Regions from separate parts of the Halopseudomonas sp. 4NH20-0008 genome, predicted to be linked through region 2. Evidence: predicted binding sites of a transcription regulator. Region 2 holds the regulator's gene; each other region holds the start of a gene.

Region 1 (5,790 bases), on a different contig from region 2:
GGCCAACCAGGCGGATGTGGATCGCACGTCCCAGGCCAGTACGACCTTGCACGGTCTGTCTGGCGAGCTCAGTCAGTTGACGACCCGACTCTCTGCCTGACGACTAAGCCCCTGCTGGCATCTCAGCAGGGGCGTGGCCTGGTAGCGTCAGCACTCAGGCTCGGGCGCGCTGACGCTCCTCTTCGACCAGTTCCTTTTTCGACAATTTGCCCACGGGGGTTTTCGGCAGCGCGTCTCGAATTTCCATGCCAGCCAGCCGCTCATGCTTACCCAGACGCGATTCGAGAAAGGCCTGCAGGGTAACAAAATCGAAGGGCTCAGCACCGGCCTTGAGCTTGATAAAGGCCTTGGGCGCCTGGCCGCGATAGGCATCATCAATACCAATGACGGACACTTCCTCAACCGCAGGATGCTCGTAGATAGCCTCCTCAATCACCCGTGGATAGACGTTATAGCCGCTGCACAGAATCATGTCCTTGGTACGGTCGACAATGTAAACCCAGCCCTCTTCATCCATGTAACCGACATCACCGGTACGCAGAAAACCATCGGCTGTCATCGCCTCGGCTGTGGCATCCGGTCGTTTCCAGTAGCCCGTCGTAATATTCGGGCCGGCAATACAGACTTCTCCCGGCTCGCCCGCCGGCATCTCGTTATGGCTGCCATCCAGCGCCAGAATCTTGATCCGGCAGCCCGGTACCGGCAAGCCGCAGGAGCCAGGATGCGGCTGGGCTTCCTTGGGGGTAAAGGTACCGCTGGTGGTGGTTTCAGTCATACCCCACCCCTCACGCAATGCGCACCCGGCTACCTGCTGATAGCGCTGCTGCACATCCAGCGGCAAAGGCGCACCACCGGAGTTGCACATTTTCAGCGAGGTCAGATCACGCTGGGCCGTCAGCGGGTGTGCCAACAGACCAATAAACATGGTTGGTACACCGGGGAAGGTGGTAATGCGGCTGTTGTGAATCTCATTCAGTACAGTTTCGGCATCAAAGCGCGGGTGAAGATAGACCTCTGACGCCAGACGCAAGCTGAACAACATATTGATCATGAGCGCATAGATATGGAACGGCGGTAGCACCGCCAGCACGCGTTCCTGACCCGGTTGCAACGAACTGTCCAACACCTCCTGCAGCTGCGCACAGGAGCACGTCAGGTTGGCGTGGGTCAGCATAGCGCCCTTGGGCATGCCGGTCGTGCCGCCAGTGTATTGCAACACCGCCAGGGTACTGTGCGGGTCGGCTAGCGGGTACTCGGCAAAGTCGCCATCATTGTCCAGCAAGGACGCAAAACGGTGACAATCAGCACCCGTCGCAACCGCTACCGAGGGACCCAGTAAACCAGCCTGGGCCTCAGACGCGGATTCGCAGAACTCGGTCAACTGCCCAACCACCAGGGTGTTGAGCCGGGTCGTAGCCAACAGATCACACATTTTCGGATAAAAGGCCGCCAGATCCAGCGTGACCATGATGTCCGTCTCGCTATCTTCGATTTTGTGCGCCAGGGTGCGCTCGGCGTCCAGAGGTGAGTAATTCACTACCGTACCGCCGGCACGCAAAATACCTAGGAAGCTGATGAAATAATGCGGACAGTTGGGCAGGTAAATACCCACATGCACCCCTGGCTTGACGCCTAGGGCCTGAAAACCCTTTGCTGCCTGAGCAACCAGCTGATCCAGCTGCCGGTAGCTGAGCTTGTGGCCAAGAAAATCAATCGCCGAATTATCCGGGAACTCGGCCACCGCTGCCTCCAGCAGAGCCCAGACCGGTTGCGCCGGCAGCGGCGCATCCCAACGCACGTTTTCAGGGTAAGACGTCAACCAGCGCAATGCAGTCTTCACTCGCACTCTCCAGACCAATTGTTGTAGTTATGCATACAAGCTAGCGCGCCTGCGCCGGAACGGGAATACCTATTGAGCGCAGATATATCCAGTCATAGGTCTCCACGCAGCGGCCAGTGGGTCCTAAAAAGTACGTTAATTACTGATTAAGATCACTTCAGGAAATTTTTGCGACGCCGATAATAAAAATATTATAACAAGTGCATCTGCACTCTCCCGCAACTCAGACCAAGGTCTTGGAGCAATCGTGTTCAACAAAGCCCACCGCCAGAAAGCAGAACAACAGCAACAGCAGCTGGACATGGAAAACCAGCACCTTAAATGCCAACTGGAGGAGCAGAGCCAAGCCATAAGTCAACTCAAGGCCCGTCTGCAGATTGCCGAAGGCGAACATACTTTGGCTGAAGGGCTTCTGGCCAGTCGCCACATTGGCGACGACTTGCAAGCCGATGTGCGTGAAAGTGTCGCCCATAGTTCTGAGCGTCTGATGCAGGAAAAGGATAATCTGAGCAATCTGACTGACATTTTTTCTCAGACTTTCCAAGCGGTCGAGCATTTACAACAACGTGCCAACAGTATCGGCGTGCATGCCAGCAAGAATGCCAACACCGCGCACATGCTGGATGATACGGCCGGAAAAATCCGCGCCTTCATCTCCGCCATCCAGGACATCTCAAAACAAACCAACCTGCTGGCACTGAATGCAGCTATTGAAGCAGCGCGAGCCGGCGAGGTCGGACGAGGGTTTGCCGTTGTCGCAGACGAAGTCCGCAATCTGGCCGGCAAGACCCAGGATGCCAGTCGCAACATTGAGGAGCTGATCGGTCAGGTCATCGAGCAAAGCCAGAGCATTTCCAGTGTGGTCGAAGACTCACTGCAGGGCAGTCGTGACATCGCCGCCTCCGCTGAACAGATTGAGCAGGTCACCCGGAAGGTGATCAACCGCGCCGGGCAAATGGGCGAAGTGATCAATCATGCGGCCAGTCGTGGCTTTATCAGCACGGTAAAGATGGATCATATTGTCTGGAAAACCGAGCTCTACCGACGTCTGGCCAAGTCCGAGCTAAGCCAATCCATGACCACCCACCATGAGTGTCGACTGGGTCAGTGGTATTATCAAGGCTATGGCGCGGCCAACTATAGCCATTTGCCCAGCTTCCGCCATCTGGAAGACTGCCACGAACAAGTCCACCGTTTTGGCCGTATGGCCCAGGAAGCCGCCCTGGCCAACAACAAATCGGCGCTCTACGATGCGCTGCACAAAATGGAACACGCTAGTCTGGATGTCAGTCGTCGGCTCGACCAGCTCGAGAGCGAGATTCTCAAGCTGTGATCGACGCGTGACTGGCGACCCGCGCTGAGTGCAAAGCTGCAATAGCATTTTGCAAAAATGCTTATTGCAGCCTGTGCGGTTGCAAGCTATACAGAGCGATCTTCATGTCAGTCTCAGGAAGTCCCATGCGCAAGCGTATCGTTCCCGCCCTGATTATCGCCGTCGGCGTGATCGGCTTTATCCTGCTTAAAGCGACCCGGGACGTTCCTGACCCGATCAATCCTCAAGAGCGCAGCTGGCGTGTCGAGACACTGCGTATTCAGCCGGACAGCCTGCAACCCAGTCTGACCCTGTACGGTCAACTGGAGTCGCCGCGCAGCTTTACTGTGGTCGCACCCCTGGCCGGGCGCATTGGCTCCCTGCCGGTGCGCGATGGTGAACTGGTCAGCCAAGGCAGCCTGTTGGTGGCCCTGGATGAACGCGACCTTGCGCCGCGTTTACAGCAGGCCGAAGCCGAGCACGCTGATGCCCTGGCGCAACTGGAGAGTGAGCGGCTGGGTCATGCCAATGATCGCCGCGCCCTGGCTCTGGAACAACGCATCCTGGCGAATGCCGAAACCAACTACCAACGCATTGAGCAGTTGATCGAGCGGGGGCTGGTATCCCGCTCCGAACTGGACAATGCCGCTGACGGGGTTGAACGGGCCGCCCTGACCGTAGCCAACCGCCAGCGCAGTCTGGACAGTTATGCTGCTCGCCGCGCGTCGCTTCAAGCCCGCGCTGAAGGGGCCAGTGCCAGCCTCGACGGCATGCGCCGGGACGTCGATCGCAGCCGCTTTATTGCACCCTTTGACGGCATAGTAGGCCAGGTGCAGGTTGCTGAAGGTGATCAGGTCAATGCCAATGCAGCTCTGCTGACCTTCTACCCGATTGACGGCATGGAGCTGCGTGCCAGCCTGCCGCAGATCCATACCCAGGCCTTTATGCAGGCGCTGGCCGAGGGCGAGCAACTGGTAGCCCACACGCTCGATACTGATCCCGCTCTGAGCATGACGCTGCAGCGCATTGCCGGTACCGCTGACGCCCGCGGTGTTGAAGCCCTGTTCACCCTGGACCAGCCAGCCAGTGGGCTTCGCGTTGGCAATCTGCTGGCCATCAGCGTCCCACGCCCGGCCCAGGATGATAGCGTGGCCCTGCCCTACAGCGCACTGTATGGCAACGATACCGTTTACGCCCTGGCGGAGGGCCGCATGCTGCGCAAGCAGGTTGAACGCATCGGCGAAACCCTGCAAGCCGATGGCTCACGTTGGATTCTGGTGCGCTCAAGCGACCTGCAGCCGGGCATGGAGATCATCATTACCCACTTGCCCAACGCCATGCAGGGCTTGCGGGTGGAAACCGCCGGCGCCAGCGAGGTGCCTGCGCAATGAGTCGCCCGAGCTCACCGATCGCCTTTTTTGTCCGCCACAAGGTGGCCGCCAACCTGGTCATGCTGGTTATGCTGATGGTCGGTGTGCTCGGTCTGATGCGCATGAACATCCAGTTCTTTCCGACCTTTGCCCTGGATTTCGTCACAGTGCGGGTGATCTGGAGCGGCGCCTCGGCGGAGGACATCGAGCAGGCCATCACCAACCCGCTGGAACAGCGCCTGCGTAGCCTGGAAAACCTCAAATCCATGACCTCGACCTCGGCTCAGGGAGTATCCAGCATCACCCTGGAGTTTCGCGAAGGGGTAGACCCGATTATTGCCCTGGACGATGCGCGTCAGCGAGTTGATGAATTTCGCAACCTGCCCGCCGATGCCGAACGGCCCGAAGTGCTACGGGTAGCCCGCTTCGATCCGATTGCCACCCTGCTGATATACGGACCCTATACCGACCAGGAATTGCGTAGCATCGCCTACCGCTTCGAACGTGATCTGCTCAGTCGCGGCATTGACCGTATCGATATTCGTGGACTGCCCGATCAGCAGATCAGCATTGAAGTGCCGAACGCCGCATTGCAGCGTATTGGCCTGTCCCTTGATCAGGTTGCTGACCGGGTTGCCAATGAATCGCGGGACCTGCCCGCCGGTTTGGCTGGCGAGGCGGATTCTGCTCGTGAGTTGCGCGCGGTTGAACAGCGCCGCTCGCCGGAAGCCTTTGCCAACCTGCCTTTGCAGCCAGATGCCATCAATCATATCCGCCTGGGTGACGTGGCGGATATTCGTCAGGAATCGATGCGCAATCAGGTGACCCTCAAGCACGAGGGTTACCCCGCGGTAGAGTTGCAGCTGCAGCGCGCCGAAGACGGCGATTCGCTGGCTTCGGCACGCTTGCTCAACGATTGGCTGGCTGAGGTTGAACCCGGCCTGCCACCAGGCTTGAAAATCCACATCTACGATCAGGCCTGGCAACTGATCAACGACCGTATCGGTCTGCTGGTCAGTAATGGTATCGGCGGTCTGGTACTGGTCCTGTTGCTGCTGTACCTGTTTTTGCCCGGACGCGTTGCCCTCTGGGTTGCAGTTGGCATTCCCACTGCGTTCCTCGCTGCCCTCGGCGTATTCTGGCTGATCGGTGGCTCGATCAACATGATCTCGCTGTTTGCCTTGATCATGGCTCTGGGGGTTATCGTCGATGATGCCATTGTGGTCGGCGAAGATGCCGATGCGCATTTTCGTAACGGCGAGCAGCCC
Region 2 (5,790 bases):
GCTGCAGGCGCTCCCAGTCAGCACGCAGCACGCTGGCTTCCTGGCCCAGGGCCGAAACGATGGGGGCACTGCTTTCCACCAGATCCATAGTGCGATTGGCGGCCTTGTCGGTCAGCTGCACCACATAATCAAGGCGGTCTGATGCATCAGAAATCTTGGAGGTTTCGTTTTCGTCGCCCAGTGCGTGGGTGGTATCGATCTGAAAATTGACAATGGCGTTGTGCAATGCGCGGGTCAGTTGTCCGACCTCATGGTAGAGACCGCGATCACGTGCCTGGTTGATGGCATGAATGACCAGAATGGCCTCACCATAATGACCTTGCTCCAGATAATCGACCAGTTGCCGCGCGTTGTCTTTCAGGGAATGTTCAAATTCCTGAGCGGTTGCCTGGCCGGGATCCTTACTTAGTGCCATAACCTGTACCCCGGTGTGTTGTCATTTGGCCTGGACGCGCTCAAAAATCTTTTCGATCTTTTCTTTCAACGCCTGGGCGGTAAAAGGTTTGACCACGTAGCCATTGACTCCGGCCTGAGCCGCTTCAATGATCTGATCGCGCTTGGCCTCAGCCGTCACCATGAGAACAGGCAAATGCTTCAGACGTTCGTCGGCACGCACAGCGCGCAACAGGTCAATGCCGCTCATGCCCGGCATGTTCCAGTCAGTAACCAGGAAGTCGAAACTGCCGCTCTGCAACATCGGCAATGCGGTATTGCCGTCATCAGCCTCGGCGGTATTGGTGAAGCCAAGATCCCGCAGCAGGTTCTTGATAATGCGTCTCATCGTCGAGAAATCATCCACGATGAGGATTTTCATGTTCTTGTCCAAGTCGACCTCCGTACACACCAGGAAGAGTGCTGTCACACACCCCGTTAACCTACTGGCCAAACAAGCCTTCAGATCCCGCTGATGCCAGTGTAACCGCAGCGGCAGCGCGGCGCTGCCCCATCTGACATGCAATGCTTATTTTCCAGGCCAACCGGGCATTGTCCGGATGCTGGCAACAAAATCAATCGTTATGCCATCCTGACAGTCTTGAACGCAGCCTGGCGGCACATTGGCTGTGCAACTGGCTGACTCTTGACTCGCTGACGCCCAATACCGCGCCAATCTCCTTGAGATTCAACTCTTCCTCATAGTACAGCGACAGCAGCAGCCTTTCGCGTTCTGGCAAACCTTCTATCGCCTCAACCAAAGCCGCTCTGAAACGCTCGTCCTGCATGCCTTGAAAAGGTTCTTCATCACTGTGAGCATCGGCACGAGCGCCGCTCTCGAGCAGGTCGTCAAAGCTGAACAACTTGCTGCCGGCAGTATCGTTGAGAATCGCATAATAATCTTCAAGGCTCATCTCAAGTTCGGCCGCAATCTCGTGATCTTTAGCATCCCGTCCCAGGCGCGACTCGACCGCTCTGACCGCGTCAGACACCATGCGGGTGTTACGATGAACCGAACGGGGCGCCCAGTCACCCTTGCGCACCTCGTCAAGCATGGCACCACGAATGCGGATGCCGGCATAGGTTTCAAAACTGGCACCCTTGCCATTATCGAATTTTCGCGAAGCTTCCAGCAGGCCAATCATGCCAGCCTGAATCAGATCATCAACTTGCACACTAGCAGGCAGGCGGCCCAGCAGATGGTAGGCAATACGCTTCACCAGGGGGGCAAACTGGGCAACCAGCTGGTCCTGATGTTCAGATGAACATTGTGCGCGTGTATACATGCTTACCCCGGCTGCGGCCTGCGTCATAGGCCCGTTCCTGTCTGCTGGACAAGGCGTTCGACAAAAAACTCCAGATGCCCGCGTGGGTTGGCCGGCAAAGGCCACGCATCGACTTTCTGGGCTATGGCTCGAATAGCCATGGACGCCTTGCTACGCGGGAAGGCTTCATACACAGCCCGCTGTTTTTGTACGGCCTTGCGAACATTCTCGTCGTAGGGCACGGCACCCACATACTGCAGCGCCACATCCAGAAATCGGTCAGTTACCTTGGTCAGTTTAGCAAAGACTGTGCGACCTTCCTGCGGTGTATGCACCATGTTAGCCAAAACCCGGAAACGGGTCATGCCATAATCCCGATTGAGCAGCTTGATCAGCGCATAGGCATCGGTAATCGAGGTGGGCTCATCGCATACCACCACCAGCACTTCCTGGGCAGCACGGACGAAACTGACCACCGAGTCGCCAATGCCTGCGGCCGTATCGACAATCAGCACATCGATATTGTCACCAATATCACTGAATGCCTGAATCAGGCCCGCATGCTGCTGGGGGTTGAGGTTGACCATGGTGGCGGCACCGGAGGCCGCCGGAACAATACGCATCCCGCCCGGGCCAGTGATCATCACATCACGCAGTTCACAGGTGCCTTCGAGCACGTCGGCCAAGGTGGCTTTGGGCTTGATACCCAGCAGCACATCAACATTGGCCAGGCCAAGGTCGGCATCCAGCAACACAACGCGACGCCCCAGCTCGGCCAAGGCCAGACCCAGGTTGACCGAGACGTTGGTCTTGCCGATGCCACCTTTGCCGCCGGTAACTGCGATAACCTGAACCGGATGTTTGCTACCCATCTGCGTTGATTACCTTATTATCGTTTGTGAATCAGCTTGCACGCTGATTATGGAGTATACCGGCAAACACGTCTGCCATGTCCTGATCGGCCGGTGGCTCGTTTCCAGCCAGGGTAACGGCCCGACTGACCAACTGATGACCAACGCCACAGGCGATATCATCAGGGATACGCTGGCCATCTGCCAGATAGGCTACCGGCAAACCCTGCTGCATAGCCAGCCCCAATGCCTCGCCCAGTGTTGCCGCCTCATCCACCTTGGTCAATACGCAAGCGTCAAGACCACAGCGCTTATATGTATGATAGGCGGCTTTCAGAACCTGGTATTGACTTGTGGCAGCCAAAACCAGCAACTTGCTGACCTTTTGGCCCAGCGCAGCCAATTCACTGAGCTGGCTGTGCAGATGCGGGTCCTGAGCTTGCAGGCCTGCAGTATCCACCAACACCAAGCGCTTACCGGAAAATTCGCGCAGCACATCAGCCAGGCTGTTCTGCTCGTCCACCACCCGCACCGGCACATTCAGAATCCGACCCAGGGTACGCAGTTGTTCGTGGGCACCAATTCGGTAGGTATCCATGGTAACCAGGGCCACATGCTGGCTACCGTGCTTGAGCACGTAGCGGGCGGCCAGCTTGCCCAGGGTTGTGGTCTTGCCAGCCCCGGTCGGCCCGACCAGCGCCACGACACCGCCACGCTCGATCAATTCATCACGCATGACCGGCAGGCTGTGGGCCAGGTGGGCCAGCAGCATGCGCCAAGCCTGTTTGGTGTTGGGCTCGTTGTCGACCAGGCGCAGCAGTTGCTGACTCAGCTCAGCCGGAAAACCAAGCTGCGTCAGGCGACGCCAGAGACTGGCCTGACGCGGTTGGGTTTGATGCATCTGCCCCCAGCTCAGGCTGCCTAGTTGCGCCTCGAGCATCTCCCGCAGACCTGCAATCTCGGCGCGCATGTCACTGATGCTGCCCGCCTCGGCAGCTGCCGCATACCCGCGCGCCGCAGGCTGAGCCTGGACCGCGCCGTTAACCGGCTGTGATTCTTCGCTGTTCAGGCGTTCCAGCAGATCACGGGCCACGCTGGATCCTGATTCAACCGCCTGACGCATGGTGTCGCCAAACAACTGACGGTTGACCTTGGGGCCACCTGACATCTGTTCGCCAACGGCCAATTGAGCCTGGGCAGTTACAATGCGTTCCTGGGTTTTTCTCAGCTCCAGATCCAGGCCAGGCGTCGGCGGCGTCAGGCGCGGAGCGTCAAAGTCGAGGGCGGCGGTCAGTTCCACGCCGCCAGCGACGCGCCGATTGGCAATGATCGAGGCATCACCGCCCAGCTCGTCTCTGACCAACTTCATTGCCTGACGCATATCGGCGGCAAAGAAACGTTTTACCTTCATGGCTGACCCACCTTGCTCATTCATCTGACCGCCCCTTTATCAGAGGTTGGATTAACTCTGGCCTACGGTAGCGACTATGGTGACCTGCTTGCTGTCCGGTATTTCCTGGTAGGACAACACATGGGCGCCAGGGGCCGCATAGCGTACAAATTTGGCCATCATGCCGCGGATCGGACCGGCTACCAGCAAAATCGCCGGCTTGCCTTGCAACTCCTGCCGCTGCACCGCATCGGCCAGAGAGCGCTGGAGTTTTTCGGCCATGCCCGGTTCGAGCATAACGCCGTCATCACCACCCTGCCCGGCCTTCTGAATACTCTGTAGCAATATCTGTTCCAACCTCGGCTCCAAGGTGATCACAGGCAGCTCGGAGTCAAGCCCGACAATGCTTTGCACGATTGAGCGCGACAACGCTACTCGCACCGAGGCGATCAACGCGCCGGGATCTTGACTCTTGGAAGGCTGGTTGGCGATGGCCTCGGCAATGGTCCGAATATCCCTTACCGGCACCTGTTCCTGCAGCAGCCCTTGCAATACCTTGAGCAACGCTGACAAGGAAATGATGCCGGGTACCAGCTCCTCTGCCAGTTTCGGCGAGGCTTTGGCCAGTACCTGCATCAACTGCTGCACCTCCTCATGGCCAATCAGCTCATGGGCATGCTTGTGCAATATCTGATTGATATGGGTGGCGACCACCGTACTGGCATCGACAACGGTGTAACCAAGTGACTGCGCCTGATCCTTCTGCATGGGCTCGATCCACACAGCATCCAGCCCAAAGGCAGGATCCTTGCCGGCAATACCCTTGATATCACCAAATACCTGACCCGGATTGATCGCCAGCTCACGATCCGGATAGACCTCAGCTTCAGCCACACCAACACCCATAAGCGTGACCCGATAGGCGTTAGGCGCCAGGTCCAGGTTGTCGCGAATATGGACGGACGGCATAAGGAAACCCAGATCCTGTGAGAGCTTCTTGCGCACGCCCTTGATCCGCGCCAGCAATTGCCCACCCTGATTGCGATCGACCAAAGGAATCAGGCGATACCCCACCTCCAGGCCAACCATGTCGACCGGGGTGACATCGTCCCAGCCCAGCTCCTTGACCTCCTGGCGAGGCGCAGCAGGCACTTCAGCCAACTGACGCTCCTGTTCCTCGTCAGCAACCACCTTAAGACGCTGACGATTGGCGATCACGTAGGCCGCACCGGCCGCCAGAGCACCCAGGCTGATAAAGGAAAAATGGGGCATGCCGGGAATCAGACCCATGACGATCAGAATTGCAGCGGCAATCGCCAGGGCCTTGGGCGAGGCAAACATTTGACGCTGGACCTGCGCCCCCATGTCCTCGGAGGTCGATACCCGGGTTACCATGATGGCCGCAGCCGTCGACAGCAACAGTGAAGGAATTTGCGCCACCAGACCGTCACCAATGGTCAACAGCACATAAATACGTCCGGCTTCGGCAAAGGGCAGATCATGCTGCGCCATACCAATGGCCAGACCACCGATGATATTTATGAACAGGATCATCAGACCGGCCACCGCATCACCGCGAACAAACTTGCTGGCACCGTCCATCGAGCCATAGAAGTCAGCTTCCTGGGCCACTTCCTGACGCCGCAGCTTGGCCTGTTCCTGATCAATCAAACCGGCATTCAAGTCGGCATCAATGGCCATCTGCTTGCCGGGCATGGCATCCAGGGTAAAGCGTGCGCTGACCTCCGAAATACGTCCCGCGCCCTTGGTAACCACTACGAAGTTGATGATCATCAGGATGGCGAAGACCACCAGACCAACCACATAGTTACCACCAATCACCACTTCACCG
Region 3 (5,790 bases), on a different contig from region 2:
TGATCGAGAGCCCCATGACCAGGAAGTGAAAGAAGAAATAGGGCAGGGACTGATCGATCAATGGCAGGCCCATTGCAATGATCACCATAAAAAGCGACACCGCCAGTGCGTTGCCCCGGCCCCAGTAATCGGACAGCCAACCCCAGAGCGGACCCGCGGCAATGGAAAGCAGGCCCATCATGGCCATAAAGCGTCCGGCGATGGCGGCGCTGTGGTTGCTTTCTACCATAAAGCTGACCATGAAAACTGACTGAACGATATAGCTCAGGCCAATGATGCCGTAGGTGGTCGCGACAATCAGAACCCGGGGGTTTCGGTAAATCAGCCATTTCTCATCCGCTGGCAAGCGTCCGGGAGTGCTGGCCGTTGGTACAGGCGGATTACGCACAAATAGGCCGATCATGACGGCGACACATAAGGCAATTCCGGCAAACATGGCCCAACTGACTCGCCAGCCGCGCTCCCCGAATGCGCTGAGCAGGTAGGGTACCAACACACCTGCGGCCAGCACGCCGATGCCTACGCCGCTGGTCATGCAGCCGATCACCAGGCCACGTTTCTCAGGAAACCAGGTCGCCAGTAGCGCGACCATGGGAGCAAAAGCAAACGCGGTACCAAACCCCAATACGCCCATCAGTATGATGATTAGCCAGAGGTTCGTGGCAACGGTCAGGCCTAGAAATCCTGCCATTACGGTCAGCATGCCAAACAGGATGGACGCTTTTGCGCCCCAGCGCGCCGCAGCCAGGCCGCCGGCCAGAACAAAACAGACATAGCACAGGGCCGTGACGGTGCTGAGGATCCCGGCCTGTTGATAGGACAAACCCAGGTCTGTGCGCATCGATGGCAGGATCAGGCCGTAGGCCAGACGCGCAAAGCCGATCACCACCAGTGATGTCAGGGTGCCGCAGAGCACGGTAATGAACAGGTTGGGACGGTTGGCATAGTGGGACATCTTGGCTCTCTTATGCGCGGGGATTTGGCAGCGGCACAGGGTAGCAGTTATCCCAGGTGTATGGGGTTGCTTGCGTCTTCTTGGTTGGCTTTATTGGTGGGAGCCGTGGCCTCACGGCGAAGGGTGTTGGTGCTTGCAGGGGCGGTGGATTCTGCATCGCGGCGGGGCCGCCGGTCCTACCAGGGTATGACTGATTGTCGTAATCTCGAGCGCGCCTGGTACTTCCGATATATGATTCGCATCCCACCGCGCAACCTCGATTTCAGGCCATTATGCCCAGTAACGCCATTTATACCGATCTGTCGGCTTATTACGATTTAATGTGCGCGGATATCGACTACGGGGCGCAAAGTCAGTGTGTTCAGCGGCTGCAGCAGCTGTTCGGTAACGGTGGCAAACGGCATCTGGATCTTGCCTGTGGGACGGGGCCACATGTGCGCCATTTTCTTGATGCGGGCTACCAGAGCAGCGGACTGGATATCAATCAGCCGATGCTGGACCGGGCGCAGGTTCGCTGCCCGGAGGCGCAGTTCTCGCTGCAGGATATGTGTGCTTTCGGCCTGGACCAGCCGGTTGATCTGGTTACCTGTTTTCTCTACTCCATCCATTACAGCGCCGGCATCGAGCGGCTCAAGGCCTGTATTGCCAGGGTGCATGCGGCACTGATTGCGGATGGGTTGTTCTGCTTTAACGCGGTTGACCGGCAGAAGATCGATAACGGCTCATGGGTGTCGCACAACGTCAGGCAGGCGGATGCGGTGTTCAGCTTCAGTTCGGGTTGGAGCTATTCCGGTACCGGTGAGCGCCAGGCCTTGCGGTTGCGTATCGAGAAAACCACAGCTGACGCAAAGCAGGTTTGGCATGACGAGCATGCGATGGTGGCGGTGAGTTTTGCTGAGTTGATTGAGCTGCTGCAGCCGTACTTTGAGGTGCAGATGCTGGCGCACGATTACGAGCGCATTACGCCCTGGGATGGGGCTTCGGGGAATGCGTTGTTTGTCTGTGTGAAAAAAAACCAAGACACGCGTTGAGCCTGCCTTGAGTCAGCCTGGTCAGTCCTTGATGGCGTCGGCGAACTGCCCTATGGCGCCAACGACACGCTGTGCCTCATCACGAATTTTCAGCATGACCTCGCCGGCCCGGTTGGCCAGTTGCACGCCCTGTTCGGACTTGTTCTTGCTATCGCTCATGCCATTCACGGCACGCTGGGCCAGCTCCATGTTTTGCAGCACTACATCGTTGATTTCGAGTGTGGCTTGACTGGTTCTGGCAGCGAGATTGCGCACTTCATCCGCGACGACGGCGAAGCCGCGCCCCTGTTCACCGGCGCGGGCGGCTTCAATGGCAGCATTGAGGGCCAGCAGGTTGGTTTGCTCGGCGATGCCGCGGATTACCTGAACAATACTGTTAATCCGTTCAGACTGGTTGCCCAACGCGTTGATATGGCCTGAAACATGCTCCAATTCCGAGGCGATTGAGCGCACAATCTCGACGGTTTCCTGCACGGTTTCGGATCCCATCTTGGAGCTTTGGTCTGTTTCAGCGGCGATCTCGAAGGCCAGGCTGGCTGCTGATGATTCGGCATGGCGTCTTTCGACCTGGCTGGTAATGTCACTGGCAAACTTGACCACGCCATACAGCTTTCCGCTGGTGTCATAGAGAGGGTTGTAGGTTGCCCGCAGCCATATTGTTTGACCGTTACGCGTGACGCGCTTAAAGCGATCAGACAGGTACTCACCTTTATTCAGACGCTGCCAGGCGAGCTGGTAGTCCCTGCTGGCGGCGGTTTCGGCGTCGCAAAATATACGATGATGCTTGCCTTTGACTTCCTCAAGCCGGTAGCCCATGGTTTTCAGGAAGTTCTCGTTGGCATCAACAATCTCGCCGTTGAGGGTGAACTCAATCACGGCCATGGAGCGATTAATCGCGTTCAGCAAGCTCTCGTGCCGCTGCTCGGCTATCATCGCCCGGGTGATGTCGGTGGCCAGTTTGATGACTTTGATGACGTTGCCTTGCTGGTCCTTGACGGGGATGTAGCTGGCCTCAAGCCAGATGTGACGACCATCTTTCGCTACGCGCATGAAACGGTCACTGAAGCTTTCGCCATTGCCCAGTCGCTGCCAGAAGCGCTGATAGTCATTGCTACCAGTCAGTTCCGGGGTGCAAAACAGGCTGTGCTGTTTGCCTCGAATCTCATCCAGACTGTAACCGACCACCTGAAGAAAAAGCGGATTGGCATTGAGAATGTCGCCCTTTGGAGAAAATTCGATCATCGCCATGGTCTGTCCAATGGCGTTGAGAATTTGATCCTGGATGGCGAGTTGCTGTGTGCTTTGTTGCAAGGCATGGCGAAGGCGTGATCCGAACATGGCTACCTCAATGGGCTTTTTTGTTGGCACGATTGGAGGGTCAACCAGGCCGATATCGAGGATATCGGCATGCCAGGTATTTGCTTGAGTCTGTGTGTAAAAACTATAGCTTGATTATTTGCCTGAGGGGTTTTCTTGAAAGAACCGCTGTATGGCGTCCGCGAAACGACTAAGTTGGATGGTCGATTTCAGTTTGAAGAGAATCGGCATGTCGTGCGCACTGCCGTTGCGCACGACATTAAGGGTAATCTGGTGGGACCCTGTAGGGGTCAATCCCAGCTCAAAGCCCCGCCAGTCTGATACTCGATGACCCGCGTTTCAAAGAAGTTTTTCTCCTTTTTCAGATCCATGATTTCGCTCATCCACGGGAAGGGGTTCACAGTGCCCGGGTATTCTTCCTTCAAGCCGATCTGGGTCAGACGGCGGTTGGCGATGAATTTGAGGTAATCCTCCATCATTGCCGCGTTCATGCCGAGCACGCCACGGGGCATGGTGTCGCGGGCGTATTCGATCTCCAGCTGGGTGCCTTGCAGGATCATCTGCGTGGCTTCGTCCTTCATGCTGGCATCCCACAGGTGTGGATTCTCGATCTTGATCTGGTTGATCACATCGATGCCGAAGTTCAGGTGCATGGATTCATCGCGCAGGATGTACTGGAACTGCTCGGCGACGCCAGTCATTTTGTTGCGGCGGCCCATGGACAGGATCTGGGTGAAGCCGCAGTAGAAGAAGATGCCTTCGAGAACGCAGTAGTAAGCGATCAGGTTGCGCAGCAATTCCTTGTCGGTCTCGACCGTGCCGGTGTTGAAGGTCGGGTCGGAGATCGAACGGGTGTACTTGAGGCCCCAGGCGGCCTTTTTCGCCACGCTGGGGATCTCGTGATACATGTTGAATATCGCGCCTTCATCCATGCCCAGCGACTCGATGCAGTACTGATAGGCGTGGGTATGGATGGCTTCTTCAAAGGCCTGGCGCAGGATGTACTGGCGGCACTCCGGGTTGGTGATCAGGCGGTAGACGGCCAGCACCAGGTTGTTGGCGACCAGCGAATCGGCGGTGGAGAAGAAGCCGAGGTTGCGCATGACGATACGGCGCTCGTCATCGGTCAGACCTTCGGGGTTTTTCCACAGGGCGATGTCGGCGGTCATGTTGACCTCCTGCGGCATCCAGTGGTTGGCGCAGCCGTCCTGGTACTTCTGCCAGGCCCATTCGTATTTGAAGGGAACCAACTGGTTGAGGTCAGCGCGGCAGTTGATCATCTGTTTGGCATCGACGTTGACGCGGGCGGCGGAGCCTTCGAGTTCGTCGAGGCCTTCCTGGATGTCCAGTTGATCGAGTGCAGCCTTGGCGCGGGCGATGGCGTCAGAGTCGTTGCTGGCGATCTGGCGGGCTTCAGCGACCTGTGTAGGGGCCGCGGTAGGCTCCGTTTCGGTGCCCTGTGTCGAGATGGAACTCGACACTCCCAGAGGAGGCGTAGTGGTTTCGGGTGTGTCTAGTTCGTCCCAGCTGAGCATGTGGTGGCTCCCTTTGGTCGCAGCTTGAAGCGGGAAGCTTGAAGCTGAAAGTTGTTTGGTGTGGCGGCTCGGGTGGCGCTTGGCGCTGTCTCGGAGCTGCTGTTGTTGGTGGGAGCTGCGGCCCCGCGGCGAAGGGTTTGGCCCTCTTCGCGACGAGGCCGTCGCTCCTACCGGTTAGGTGAATTCAAAAAGGCTTTTAGCTGGAAGCTGGAAGCTTGAAGTAAACCCTGTCGGTGCGGTCTGCTTCTTCCAGCTTCCAGCTCCAGCTGCCTGCGGCTGGTTATTGGCAGGCCTCGCAGTCTGGTTCGTCGATGGAGCAGGCCTTGGGCACCGGGGCGGGTCCGCCGCTGGAGACGGCGTTGAGTTTGCCGGTGTCGACGGTGGATTTCTCGGTGCTGGTGGCGGCCAGGGCGCGCAGGTAGTAGGTGGTTTTCAGACCGCGATACCAGGCCATGCGGTAGGTCACGTCCAGCGCTTTACCTGATGCACCGGCGATGTACAGGTTGAGTGACTGGGCCTGATCGATCCACTTCTGGCGGCGGCTGGCGGCCTCGACAATCCACTTGGTTTCCACTTCAAAGGCGGTGGCGTACAGGGCTTTCAAGTCGGCCGGGACGCGGTCGATCTGCTGTACCGAGCCGTCGTAGAACTTCAGGTCGTTGACCATCACCGGGTCCCACAGCTTGCGCGCCTTGAGGTCGCGCACCAGGTAGGGGTTGATCACGGTAAATTCGCCGGACAGGTTCGATTTGACGTACAGGTTCTGGTAGGTCGGCTCGATCGACTGGGACACGCCGGTGATGTTGGCGATGGTCGCGGTCGGGGCAATGGCCATGATGTTGGAGTTGCGGATGCCTTTCCTGGCGCGCTGGCGCAGGGGCTCCCAGTCCAGGGTCTGGCTGCGGTCGACGTCGATGTACTTGGCGCCGCGCTGCTCGGTAAGCATCTCCAG
Region 4 (5,790 bases), on a different contig from region 2:
CTGTCCGTAGCTCATGTTCAAAAGCGGTAAATCAAGCAGCCACTCGCCCGGGTAATCCAGCAACTCCAAACGTACATGTCGGGTGCCAGTGACAGAGCGCAACAGACCTGCAGGGGCAAACTGCAGTTCAATCACCACGCGGGCCAGATCCTTGGTCGAATCTGGCCAGCGCGGCGGCTCCCCGCTCAGGGCTGCCAGAGCATCAAGAAAAGCAAAGGGCTGCTCGACGCCATCACGCAGCCAGCGCACGGATGTCAGACGATCAAAGGGTTTACGTCTGGCCAACAGTCCACGCTGGTGATTCTCAAGCTGGTTGATCAACCCGGTAATAAAGGTGGTCTTGCCAGCGCCGCTCAGTCCGGTAACACCTACACGCAGGGTTTGCGTCGTCACGCGCTCAGCTTGCTCTCGCAGACGCTCCAGCCAGCGCAAATTCTTGATATCAGGCATGCAGTCGCCCCGTAAATCATTTAATGTCTGGTTAAAGAGTTTCAGCCATTGTCTGAAGTATCGCACAGTCCTCAACCTGACCGGAGAGCACACCATGGCCTATTCAGATACGCACAGTAAAGCAATCGGTTATCTGCTGTGGATTTTCGGTTTTATGGGCGCGCACCGTTTTTATTACGGCAAACCCGTTACCGGGACGATATGGTTCTTCACCCTTGGACTGTTCTTTATCGGCTGGATTATTGATCTTTTTCTCATTCCTGCCATGGATCGCGAGGCTGATATCCGCTTCCGTGCCGGTCGTATCAATTTCAACCTGACGTGGGTACTGCTGACCTTCCTGGGTATCTTTGGGCTACACAGATTGTATATGGGCAAGTGGATCACCGCGATTTTGTACTTTTTTACCGGCGGCCTTTTTCTACTGGGCATCCTCTATGATTACTGGACCTTGAACGAACAAATCTCCAGCCGCAATAGGGAGTAAGGCTGGTAATCCGCGCATGATATCGAGGCAATTTGAGGTAGAATCATCTCCCCAATTCATTGCCCAGGAACCCTGAGTGGAAATTTTCAAAGACTTTACCTTTGAAGCCGCGCACCGTCTGCCAAACGTACCTGCAGACCACAAGTGCGGACGCCTGCACGGTCACTCCTTTCAGGTCAGCATTCACATCAGTGGCGAGCCCGACCGGCATACCGGCTGGATCCGGGATTTTTCCGAGCTCAAGCAGATTTTCAAACCCATTTACGATCGGCTTGACCACAATTACCTTAATGATATTCCTGGACTGGAAAATCCAACCAGCGAAGTGCTCGCCAAATGGATCTGGCAGGAACTCAAGCCGCTGTTACCCGAGCTGTGCCAGATTACCATTCGCGAAACCTGCACCAGCGGCTGTATTTACCGCGGTGACTGAGATTAACCTGGGGAATATGCTCAGATATCAGCAAAGCGCTCATGCAGATAGGCGTTGATCGCCTTTGAATCGTAGAGCCAGGTGGCCTCGTCAGCTTCGTCAATACGCAGACAGGGCACCTGAATCTTGCCGCCCTGCTCCATCAATGTTTGCCTGTCCCGCTCATTATTCTTGGCATCACGCAGCACCATGGGCACGTTGAGTTGATGCAAAGTGCGGCGCACGCGTATGCAAAAGGGGCAGAGTCTGAACTGATACAAACTCAGGTTGGCCGCAGCTCGTTCGACCGCAGCCTGGGCTTCTGCACTTCGTTTCTGGGGGCGCGGGCGGGAAATGAAATCGACAAACAGGAACAGATTACCCAAACCGATACGCAGTGCTTTCATTAACATATTGCTTCCTTTTTTTCTGGGCATACTGATCGTCCGGCAGTAGCATGGCGATCCGCATACTGTTCAATTAATCAAAAGCCCATGACCAAGCTGGACCCTCAAGACCTTAATCTGCTGCTTGAACGAACCATGCCCTACGGCAAGTACAAGGGCCGGCTGATTGCCGATCTTCCAGGCCATTATCTGAACTGGTTCGCTCGGGAAGGTTTCCCCAAGGGTGAAACAGGCCGACTGCTGGAACTGATGCAAACACTGGATCACAATGGCCTCAGCTACCTGCTTGAGCCACTGCGCAAAGGGCAATTCGGTGCCCAGTTCAAATAGGGTCGTTGCGGTACAGTAGTTCATCTGGCAAATGCACCAGATAATCCTCTTCCTGGGGTGGCATCTGCAGATGATAGCCTTGCTCCTGCAGGTTGCGCAGTACGGTATTGATATCTTCCCTGGCCAGCTTGCGCTCCGGGGTTAAGACAAGGTCCATGGACAGCTCCGGCTGGCCGAAAAAACCCATCAATGCCTCAGGCAGCTCGGACAGATCCTTTTTCCTAGGCACATAGAGATACATACCAGCCTTGCGTTTGCTCCGATAGATCGAACACATGACCTTCATGCCGGCATCTCCACATCATTGGCTGCGGCGAGCAACTCGGCACCCATCAGCTCACGGCGCCAACCGCTGAGTTCATCCGGCAAATGATAGGGACCAGCTGGATAGCCTGTACGCACCAAGGCCTCGAGAATCTTTTTCCGTAACATCAGTTCAGGTGCCATACCCAGTCGCTCGGCATGCAGCTGGCCAACCTTGCGCAAGCGTTTGAGCAACTTGTTGGCCTCGAGCGGCAATGGATCCGGCAGCGCTGCTGGCCACTCGGACTCCGCAACAGCCTGGCCCTGGCGAATCAGCTCGAGTATCGCCTGTCCATCCTGGCGCACCGTGCGCGGATGCATGTCTTCGATACGCGACAGCGCCTGCAGACTGTCGGGCTGACGCTGTGCTAGTGGCACAAGGGTTTTCTCACGCAACAGGCGGTTACGCGCCTGATCACGTGCCACAGCCTGCTCTTCTCGCCAGCGTGACAACACTTTCAGCACAGCGAGCTCACGAGGTTTGAGCCGCCAGGCCTGTTTGACGCTAGTCCAGGCCAGCTCGGGATCAACGCGCTGCTGGGCCGAAGCAACCGACTCTGCCGTATCTTCAAGCAGCCATGCTTCAAGATCGGCGTTAGCAATCCTGGGCGCCAGCAGCTTATACAGTTCAGCCAGGTGCAGCGCATCAGCAGCGGCATAACGGACCTGGTTTTCGCTCAGGGGGCGCTGCAACCAGTTCGAGCGGGTTTCCTCATTCGACAGCTCGATATCAAGCAGGGTCTTGACCAACCGTGAATACCCCATTGAAAAATCCATACCCAGATAAGCCGCCGCCAGTTGGGTATCAAATAGCGGTAAAGGCGCCACACCACAGAGCTTGAGAAAAACCTCGATATCCTCACCACAGGCGTGCAGCACCTTGACCACATTAGGGTTGCTCAACAGTGCGACCAAGGGAGACCAGTCAGTAATCGCCAGGGGATCGATCAGAAAGGCCTGTTCACCATCACCGACCTGGATCAAGCCAGCAATTGGATAATAGGTTTCAGTGCGCTCGAATTCGGTATCCACGGCGACAAAGGGCAATGTCTGCCAACGACTGCACCAATATGCAAGGTCCTCATTTCGGTCGATCATCAAGGGCGTGGGCAGTAACTCGGTCATAGGCAACCTTTCAATGGCAAGGGCAGAAGTATAACCCATGAAACCCCTGCTCAGGCGTGCATCTGTACAACTGATTCACAGGCGAAAGCCTCAAGATTGATGCGCATCAACCGATATAAATCCAGCAGCTCTATACTTTCACGCTTGTAACAGATTATCTGACTCTGGGAATTGGTATGGCGTTTCTTCAGCACGTGCCGTTGAAGTACAAATTCTGGGCGGTAAATAGTGTCGCCTTTGTCAGCACACTGGTGCTTGTTCTGGTGGCCCTGTGGGTCGAACAGCACAGCCTGCATCAGGAGCGCACCAGACTGGCTGGCGAGTTGATTGTGCATCTGGGCGATGATGTCAGCGTCAAAGGTTTGCAGTGGCTACCTGACGCAACTCGCCTGGCGGGCATTGAGGGCAGCCGCCCATCCCAACCCATCTGGGTCTCCAACACCGAGCTACAGGCTTCACAACAAGACGTCCTGCATGGTCTGTGGGCGCTCAAACAAGGCGAACAAACCCGAATACTTGGAGTTGAGCGTGTGGCGTTCATGCCTCTGCTGTTTGAGCGCGCACCACTCTACGCCCTTGCCGTATTTATCCTGATGAGCGCCGTATTGGTTGTCTCGCAGCTACTGATCATGTTCATCACCCGGCACATCATCGTATTGCGCGACGTCATGCTCAAGGTACAGGAAACCGGTGATCTGACACTACGCGCCAATGTCGACTCAACCGACGAAATTGGTTCCATTGCCGGGGCGTTCAATGCCATGCAAAGCGCTCAACAGCAGGTCGTCAGCTCAGTACGCGCAGCGGCAGGACAGCTTGACCAAGGTGCAGGTGACCTTGCCGGACTGATGAACCAGGTACGTGATGGCATGATCAGTCAACAAGGCCAGACGGACATGGTCGCAGCCGCCGTCAACCAGATGGGAGCAACCGTTCAGGATATTTCAGCAACGACCATAATCACCCGTGACCAGTCTCACCAGGCTGATCAACTTGCTCGTGAGGGGCGTGATCAGGTTGGCCGGGTCAGTCAGACTATTGCCGGACTGGCCAGCAGCATCAAGCGCTGTACCGAGCACATGCAGAAACTGCAGGGCCACAGCCATGAAATCAGCGGTGTAGTAAGCGTCATCCGTTCGATTGCCGAACAAACCAACCTGTTGGCGCTCAATGCGGCCATTGAGGCCGCTCGTGCTGGCGAGTCAGGCCGCGGTTTTGCTGTTGTTGCCGATGAAGTCCGTGCCCTCGCGCAGCGCGTGCAGAGCTCAACGGATGAAATTCAGCGAATGATTGAAGCCCTGCAGGGGGGCACCGACGATGCGGTCAAGGATATGCAGGCCAGCTCGACGCTGACTCTCGAGTCTGTAGCCCAAAGCGATCAGGCAGGGCAATCACTGGGCGTCATTACCGCTGCTGTCAGTCAGATCCGTGATGGCAACAGCGAAATAGCCTCCGCCATTGAGCAGCAGAGCCAAGCGGCCGACGCCATTACGGAGAGCATTGTGCAAATTCGCGACGTGACAGAAAAAACCGTGGAGAAGACCTTGCTGAGTGCCAGTACCAGCGAACAGCTTGCAGCACTGGCACACCAGCTGAGTAATGCAGTTAGCCGGCTCAAATCCTGAGCGGATAAAAGCCTGCTCGGTCCGTTGCTTACTCGAGAACGATACGCTCGGCATTATTGGCCAGCGTTGACTCACCGATGCCGCTTACTTGGGTGATGTCTTCAACTGACTCAAAGGGACCATGCTCATCGCGGTATTGCACGATAGCCTGGGCCTTGCTTTCGCCCACACCATTGAGCACTTCGGCAATCTCTGCAGCGCTGGCAGCATTGATGTTGACAGTGACCAGGGACTGCTCGCCAACTTCAGCGAGAACCGGCAGTGCAAACAGGGTTGAGAGGGACAGGCACAATGCCAGAAAGAACTTCTTCATAGGATACGCTCCTTGTGTTTGATTTAAGCGCCGCACAGCAGGGCACTGCTGCTGCAAACTGCTCCGCATCCCTGCGGCGCTACAAAAACTAAAACACTTCACGCCTGGAGCAAAAAACTTTTGCTCCTAAACGTGAACAAGGTCGCACTTTATAGCGCATCCAGCCCCCGCTGGAGGTCAGCCAGCAGATCATCCAGTTCCTCAAGCCCCACGGCTACCCGAATCAGATTGTCGTGAATGCCAGCCGTTGTCCGTGTCTCCGCGGTCAGGCGCCCATGGGTTGTGGTTGCCGGGTGCGTGATGGTGCTTTTGCTGTCACCCAGGTTAGCGGTTATCGA

The links. Region 2 encodes FliA, which starts transcription of late flagellar genes. Its sites were predicted from a motif close to CTAAAGTTTNNNNNNNNNNNGCCGNTAA; they were not measured.
Region 1: a site for FliA is predicted at 1,996-2,023, ahead of AC27HQ_RS06770 (methyl-accepting chemotaxis protein). Genes of this name have one in related genera too.
Region 3: a site for FliA is predicted at 3,386-3,413, ahead of AC27HQ_RS10075 (methyl-accepting chemotaxis protein). Genes of this name have one in related genera too.
Region 4: a site for FliA is predicted at 3,604-3,631, ahead of AC27HQ_RS11990 (methyl-accepting chemotaxis protein). Genes of this name have one in related genera too.

What each region holds. Positions count from the first base shown of each region.
Region 1 covers NZ_BAAJMD010000005.1:66,473-72,262, reverse strand. Annotated here, with positions in the region: gene AC27HQ_RS06780 (methyl-accepting chemotaxis protein) at 1-100, shown strand, start outside; gene AC27HQ_RS06775 (AMP-binding protein) at 155-1,840, opposite strand; gene AC27HQ_RS06770 (methyl-accepting chemotaxis protein) at 2,088-3,173, shown strand; gene AC27HQ_RS06765 (efflux RND transporter periplasmic adaptor subunit) at 3,299-4,543, shown strand; gene AC27HQ_RS06760 (efflux RND transporter permease subunit) at 4,540-5,790, shown strand, end outside.
Region 2 covers NZ_BAAJMD010000012.1:52,817-58,606, forward strand. Annotated here, with positions in the region: gene AC27HQ_RS12735 (protein phosphatase CheZ) at 1-415, opposite strand, end outside; gene AC27HQ_RS12740 (chemotaxis response regulator CheY) at 437-814, opposite strand; gene AC27HQ_RS12745 (RNA polymerase sigma factor FliA) at 1,008-1,745, opposite strand; gene fleN (flagellar synthesis regulator FleN) at 1,742-2,569, opposite strand; gene flhF (flagellar biosynthesis GTPase FlhF) at 2,601-3,959, opposite strand; gene flhA (flagellar biosynthesis protein FlhA) at 4,011-5,790, opposite strand, start outside.
Region 3 covers NZ_BAAJMD010000008.1:134,538-140,327, reverse strand. Annotated here, with positions in the region: gene AC27HQ_RS10085 (MFS transporter) at 1-955, opposite strand, end outside; gene AC27HQ_RS10080 (class I SAM-dependent DNA methyltransferase) at 1,228-1,986, shown strand; gene AC27HQ_RS10075 (methyl-accepting chemotaxis protein) at 2,008-3,324, opposite strand; gene AC27HQ_RS10070 (ribonucleotide-diphosphate reductase subunit beta) at 3,594-4,838, opposite strand; gene AC27HQ_RS10065 (ribonucleoside-diphosphate reductase subunit alpha) at 5,119-5,790, opposite strand, start outside.
Region 4 covers NZ_BAAJMD010000011.1:34,271-40,060, reverse strand. Annotated here, with positions in the region: gene AC27HQ_RS12025 (YcjX family protein) at 1-450, opposite strand, end outside; gene AC27HQ_RS12020 (NINE protein) at 545-937, shown strand; gene queD (6-carboxytetrahydropterin synthase QueD) at 1,014-1,370, shown strand; gene AC27HQ_RS12010 (glutaredoxin family protein) at 1,391-1,762, opposite strand; gene AC27HQ_RS12005 (DUF3820 family protein) at 1,844-2,086, shown strand; gene AC27HQ_RS12000 (YcgL domain-containing protein) at 2,079-2,372, opposite strand; gene rnd (ribonuclease D) at 2,369-3,514, opposite strand; gene AC27HQ_RS11990 (methyl-accepting chemotaxis protein) at 3,691-5,139, shown strand; gene AC27HQ_RS11985 (ComEA family DNA-binding protein) at 5,168-5,452, opposite strand; gene AC27HQ_RS11980 (O-succinylhomoserine sulfhydrylase) at 5,602-5,790, opposite strand, start outside.